Acidicapsa ligni: one gene and its partner. The protein of the gene in region 1 interacts with the protein of each later gene in a pairwise test. Links are inferred from orthologs where the notes say so. Each region holds a gene or a part of one and is shown on either strand. Other genes may lie near its edges.

The links.
Region 2: the proteins of rplD (region 1) and def interact in binary tests that used the Escherichia coli proteins (3 or more experiments, as listed by UniProt). The link is inferred for Acidicapsa ligni from one-to-one orthologs.

The regions. Positions count from the first base shown.
Region 1 is NZ_JAGSYG010000002.1:354-3,653, forward strand. Bases 41-3,023 are described here. They hold rplD (50S ribosomal protein L4), read left to right. Parts: upstream 41-1,183; coding sequence 1,184-1,864; downstream 1,865-3,023. Other genes in these bases: rpsJ (30S ribosomal protein S10), read left to right, coding at 41-227; rplC (50S ribosomal protein L3), read left to right, coding at 373-1,101; OHL19_RS06410 (50S ribosomal protein L23), read left to right, coding at 1,864-2,157; rplB (50S ribosomal protein L2), read left to right, coding at 2,279-3,023. Also shown: more of rpsJ, read left to right, coding at 1-40; more of rplB, read left to right, coding at 3,024-3,103; rpsS (30S ribosomal protein S19), read left to right, coding at 3,124-3,300.
Region 2 is NZ_JAGSYG010000002.1:416,224-419,488, forward strand. What follows is about bases 1-2,948. They hold def (peptide deformylase), read left to right. Parts: upstream 1-1,193; coding sequence 1,194-1,703; downstream 1,704-2,948. Other genes in these bases: aroC (chorismate synthase), read left to right, coding at 1-1,124; fmt (methionyl-tRNA formyltransferase), read left to right, coding at 1,722-2,669; rsmB (16S rRNA (cytosine(967)-C(5))-methyltransferase RsmB), read left to right, coding at 2,666-2,948. Outside these bases: more of rsmB, read left to right, coding at 2,949-3,265. UniProt on the Escherichia coli protein: Removes the formyl group from the N-terminal Met of newly synthesized proteins. Requires at least a dipeptide for an efficient rate of reaction. N-terminal L-methionine is a prerequisite for activity but the enzyme has broad specificity at other positions.

The DNA of each region.
Region 1 (3,300 bases):
GCACCGGAGCACAGGTCGCGGGCCCGATTCCGCTCCCGACGGTCAAGAACAAGTATTGCGTGCTGCGTTCGCCGCACGTCGACAAGAAGTCTCGCGAAGCTTTTGAGATCCGGACGCACAAGCGCCTGATCGATATTCTCGAACCCACCCAGCAGACCGTGGACGCGCTGATGAAGCTCGATCTGCCAGCCGGTGTGGATGTTGAGATCAAGGCCTTCGAGAAGTAAGAATTGCCATCCAGGCACATCCGCTTTGCGGGTAGGCCGAGGATGAAAGATGAATCCGGCGCTTAATAGGCGCTACTCACTCCGGCAGTGCCGGGTCTGGGCCATCATAGGTAAGGCCAGCCTCGCATGATGAGGAAAGGAAAATATGTCAGTCACTGGAATTTTAGGTAAAAAAATCGGCATGACACAGGTCTTCGATGAGAAGGGCGATGTGCACCCGATTACCGTTCTGCAGGCTGGTCCCTGCGTGATTACGCAGCTCAAGACCGCCGCACGCGATGGCTATGAGGCCGCGCAGATTGGCTTTGTTGAGTTCGTCAAGGCAAACCGCGTCACCAAGCCGTTGGCTGGTCACTTCGCCAAGGCAGATGCGCCACCGGTTCGCGAGATTCGCGAAGTTGGTTTGCTGGCTGTGGGCGAGGGTGAGGAAGTTGCCAAGGCGGGAGACCGCGTGTTGGTTGATATTTTCTCGGACGACAAGTTTGTGGATGTGATTGGTACTTCCAAGGGCCGTGGTTTTGCGGGCGTTGTTCGCCGTCACGGTTTCGGCGGCGGTCCCAAGTCGCACGGGCACATGTTCCAGGTGCAGGGCTCCATCGGTGCATCGAGCTTCCCGTCGCGTGTGTTTCCTGGGCAGCGTATGCCGGGTCACTTCGGCGTGGATCAGGTCACGGTGCGCAACCTGCGCATTCGCGGCATCGATGTCGAAGAGAACCTGATCATGGTTGAGGGTGCTGTACCGGGTCCTCGTGATGGATATGTGTTGATTTCGAAGGCCAAGGCTCCGCCGCGCGAGCGTCGTGGTTTCGCTGGAGCCGGCACTGTCGATCCGTTGAAGGCTTCCAAGAAGGCAATGGGAAGCAAGAAGAAGTAAGACTAGCCGTCCAGGCAAGTCGAGAAGTTTGAAACGAGATTTGACCCGGCAGCCAAAGTATTGCTGGGGAAAGAAGAAGACGATGGCAAACGTGGATGTAGTCAATCTGAACGGGGACAAAGTGGGCACCGTGGAGCTGGCCGACGAGGTATTCGCGGCCGACCAGGTGAACGAAGCTCTCCTGTGGGAAGCGGTCAAGCACTATCGCGCAGCGATACGTCAGGGCACCGCGGCCACCAAGAATCGCAAGCTGGTTGCAGGTTCGGGCAAGAAGCTTTGGAAGCAGAAGGGAACTGGCCGTGCACGTGTCGGTTCTGTGCGTTCACCTCTCTGGCGCCATGGCGGTACGGTTCACGGACCTCAGCCACGCAGCTATGATTACGCGTTCCCGCGCAAGAAGCTGCTGGGTGCTCTGCGCTCGGCTCTGGCTTCAAAGCTGGCGGACGGCAAGCTGACGATCGTTGATTCCCTGGAGATCAAGGAAGCAAAGACCAAGCTTTACCGTTCGGCCCTCGATAAGCTCGGTGCAAACCGCACCACGCTGATCGTCGAGAGCGGCAAGACGCTGACGGAGGCTCTGTTCCTGGGCGTTCGCAACCTGGATCGTGTTGAGCTGATGCTGAACAACGAAGTGCATCCCTATGATCTGCTGCGCTACGAGCGGGCGATCTTCTCGAAGGATGCTATTGAGCTGCTGGGCGAGTCGCTGAAGAAGACTGTTTCGAAGCGCAAGCTGGCTGCTGCACAGAAGGAGGTCGCATAATGCCGACACTCTACGAAGTTATTCGCCGCCCTCTCATTACTGAGAAGGGTCTGCAAGTGAAAGAGACTGAGGGGACGCTGGTATTCGACGTCGCTCCTGAGGCCAGCAAGACGGAAGTGAAGCAGGCGGTTGAGGCTCTCTTCAAGGTGAAGGTAGCTGCAGTTCGCACTGCGAACGTGCTCGGCAAGGAACGTCGCCGCGGCAAGTTCTCCGGATACAAGCCGGACTGGAAGAAGGCGTATGTTCGTCTGAAGTCTGGCGAAAAGATGCCGGAGTACGTGAACAACTACTAGCTTCCAGTTGCTGGGTGTTCAGAAAGAATTATCGGGGATGAGTTCGAGGCCCCGGAGAAACGTAAGCCTTGGGAACGGGATCTGAAAAGATCGCGGGCCTGGAAGGCCAGGGAAACAGACGATGGCAATCAAAACATACAGACCGATTACGCCGACGCTTCGCTTCAAGACTACGCTGGTGAACGATGACATCACCACGAATGTGCCGCACAAGGCGCTGGTCGTTACGCGGCCTCGCACTGGTGGACGGCGCAATCAGGGCGACCTGACGATGCGTCATCACGGTGGCGGACACAAGCGTCAGCTACGTTTGATCGACTTCAAGCGAGACAAGTACGGCATCCCTGGAACCGTTGCGACGATCGAATATGATCCCAACCGTTCTTCGCGGATTGCGCTGATTCATTACCTGGATGGCGAGAAGCGTTACATCATTCAGCCAGTTGGTTTGAAGGTTGGACAGAAGATCATGAGCGGCCCAGAGGCTGACATTCTGATCGGCAATGCGTTGCCGCTGAAGAATATCCCTTCGGGTACGGTGGTTCACAACATCGAGCTTCGTCCCGGCAAGGGCGCGCAGATGGCTCGTTCGGCAGGCGCGCAGGCGCAGCTGGTAGCGAAGGAAGGCGATTACGCTCTTCTGAAGCTGCCCTCCGGCGAGACCCGCAAGGTTCTGGTGGAGTGCATGGCGACGATTGGCCAGGTTGGCAATACGGACCATGAGAATGTTTCGATCGGCAAGGCCGGACGTAACCGCTGGAAGGGCATTCGCCCCAGCAACCGTGGTGTATCGATGAACCCTGTGGATCACCCGCATGGTGGTGGTGAGGGCAAGACCTCGGGCGGCCGTCATCCGGTCACTCCGTGGGGCCAGCCGACACGTGGCTACAAGACGCGTAACAACAAGCGGACCGACGCATTCATCGTCAGCCGCCGGCAGAAATAAGGCTAAGGGAGCTACGATTTATGGCACGTTCGACGAAAAAAGGTCCCTTTGTGGACGAGCATTTGATCAAGAAGGTGGAAGTTCTGAATGCCGCCAACGACAAAAAGGTCATCAAGACCTGGTCGCGCCGCTCTACGATCTTCCCCGAATTCATCGGTCACACCGTTGCCGTGCATAACGGTCGCAAGTTCATCCCG
Region 2 (3,265 bases), 420 kb from region 1 along the record:
TTTCAGGGCTGCCTGCGGGCCTCCCGGTGGACTTTGACTTCATCAACCACGAGCTTTGGCGGCGTCAGCAGGGCTTTGGCCGCGGCGGCCGGATGAAGATCGAGACGGACAAAATTCACGTCCTTTCCGGTGTGCGCCACGGCAAAACCATCGGTTCGCCTATCGCCATCCAGATCGCCAATCATGATTGGAAGAACTGGGAAGAGAAGCTGCCGGTTGAGGCAGGCGACCTGACAAAGCACCAGGTTGTAGCCTCGCCACGTCCCGGGCATGCGGACCTTCCGGGCGCGCTCAAGTACAACTTCAAAGACGCGCGCTATGTTCTGGAGCGGGCTTCGGCGCGTGAGTCCACTTCGCGCGTGGCTGCTGGCGGCTTTGCCAAGCTTTTGCTGCGCTATTTGGGAATAGAGGTGGCCAGCCACGTAATTCGCGTAGGCCGTGTCGAACTTCAGCGCCCTGCGACCTGGGACGAAATTGTCGCGGTCACCCGGAAGCCTGAAATTCTGCTGAGCTGCGTCGATCCAGAGACCGAAGAACGCATGAAGGAAGAAGTCGCGGAGACCTCGCGTACCGGCGACACCATCGGCGGTATTTTCGAGGTTGTCGTGCATGGTTTGCCTCCAGGCGTGGGCACATACGCTAACTGGGATGAGCGCCTCGACGGCCTGCTTGCCTGGGCCGTGATGAGCCTGCAAGCGGTAAAGGCGGTCGAGATTGGCCGCGGAGTTACGGCGGCGGAGTCCTTTGGCTCACAGGTACATGATGCGATTCATTATGGGCCTGTGGACGCGGAGAAACAGACACGTTTCACCCGTCATCAAAACAATGCCGGTGGGATCGAGGGTGGTATTTCGAACGGAGAAGACGTGGTCGTTCGCGGCTATCTCAAGCCGATCTCGACGCTGCGCAGACCGCTTGAATCGGTACGTTTCGACACGCGTGAGGCAACCAGCGCCAGCTACGAACGAAGTGATATCTGCGTCGTTCCAGCGGCGGGCGTGGCTGCGGAGGCGATGGTCGCTTACATCGTTGCTCAACAGGTGTTGGAGAAGTTCGGCGGCGATTCTGCCGAGGAGTTGAAACGCAATTACGATGGCTATCTGGACCAGATTCGTCATTTCTAGTATTCGTCATTTCCAGTGCGGATACGCCGGTTCTGATATCGATTGAGTTAGGAAATTTCAGGCGACCCAATGATTTTGCCAATTGTGAAATATCCGGAGCCAGTGCTACAGCAACCTGGCGAGCCGGTTACAGAGTTTGACGACGAACTGCGGAAATTTGTAGCCGACATGTTCGAGACAATGTACGCGGCGCAGGGCATCGGCTTGGCTGCGCCGCAGGTTGGCGTGTCCAAGCGTATTACGGTCATCGACCTGAGCAATGCCAAGGATCCCGAGAAGAAGATGGTCCTTGTCAATCCGGAGATTATCCAGCGCAGTGGCAGACTCTATGAAGAAGAAGGCTGCTTGAGCTTCCCCGAGATTCGCGAGAAAGTTGTGCGAGCGGCCAAGGTGCGCATCCGGGCTCAGGATGAGTTTGGGGAGTGGTTTGAGGCCGAGGGTGAGGAGTTGCTCTCGCGTTGTATGCAGCACGAGATCGACCACCTGGATGGCACGCTGTTTATCTTCCGAATCAGCAGTTTGAAACGCGACCTGGCGTTGCGCAAGATCCGCAAGATGCAGCGGGCCGGGGAATGGTAGCCCGTGGTTGAGGGTGAGTTGAAGCGGCTAAGGCTGGTGTTCTGCGGAACGCCTCAGTTTGCCGTGCCTACCTTGCATGCTCTGATTGGTGCTGGACATGAGATTACCCTGGTCGTCACACAGCCGGATCGCGCTGTAGGCCGTAAGCAGGAACTGACTGCTCCGCCGGTGAAGCAGGCTGCTTTGGTCACCGGGCTGGCTGTTACCCAGCCTGAAAAGATCAAAAATAATCTTGAATTTCGTGCGCAGTTGGAGTTGATTGCTCCCGATGCGATTGTGGTTGTTGCTTACGGCCGCATCATTCCGGCGTGGATGCTGGCATTGCCAAGGCTAGGCTGCATCAATCTGCATGGATCGCTGCTGCCCAAATATCGTGGGGCCGCACCGATTCAGTGGGCGGTCGCGATGGGCGAAACAGTCACTGGCAACACCACGATGCTGCTTGAAGAGGGCCTCGATACCGGGCCGATTTTGCTGCAACAGCAAACCCCGATACGTTCGGATCAGACTGCCGTGGACCTCTTTGAAGAGCTTGCCGCAACAGGCGCTCCGCTGGTTGTGGAGACCCTGTCTGGGCTTGCAGATGGCAGCGTGCATCCACGACCGCAGGATCATTCGCAGGCCACACTGGCGCGGATTCTTGAGCGCGATGACGGGCGTATGGATTTTGCCACCCATACTGCGACGGAGCTGTGGAATCGCTGGCGCGGCTTTCAGCCCTGGCCCGGCGCGTTCTCTACTCTGGATGGAAAAAAGCTGATCGCGCATACAGTAAAACCTGGTGTTTTCGCACGCTCCGGACAGCCGGGAGAACTCAATATTCAAAACGATACGCTGCAGGTTTGCTGTGCTGACGGAAGCTGGCTGGAATTGATTGAGCTGCAACTCGAAGGCAAGAAGCGGATGACCGCCGCCGAATTTTTGCGTGGGAACTCTATTGCAAGCAGCGCGAGATTGGGCGGATGATGACAGCTAAATCGTCCTCAGACCCTGCTCTCAAACTCACCATAAAGCCGAAGTCCGTTGCAATTTCTCCTGCAAGGCGTGAGGCATTTGCGATTTTGCTTGAGTTGGAGCGCGGCCACTCGTATGCAGACGATCTGCTGCGCGGGCAGCGAGTGACCGCGCTTTCGCAGCAGGATCGTAATCTCTGCACAACGCTGGTGCTCGGGGTACTGCGGTGGCAGATTCGGCTTGATTCTGCGATTCATCCGCTGCTGGCGCGGCCCAACGCGCGACTCGATCCGGAGATTCGCATTGCGCTTCGGCTTGGCGGTTTTCAGCTACTCTTTCTCGATCGCATTCCGGCTCATGCTGCGATTGGCGAGAGCGTCGGGCTGGCCAAGGCTGCCGGGCACAAATTTGCATCGGGAATGGTGAATGCGATTTTGCGCAAGTTGACGGTCGTCGCAAAACCGTCGGTGGATGTGCCCGAACATCTTTCGCCTGTCGAACTCGCCGAGGCCTCGGGGCATCCGGTGTGGCTGGTGGAGCGATGGGTGAGCTTTTATGGCTCTGAGACTGCGCGTGCCATCTGCCTGCACGGGCAACAGCAGCCGATT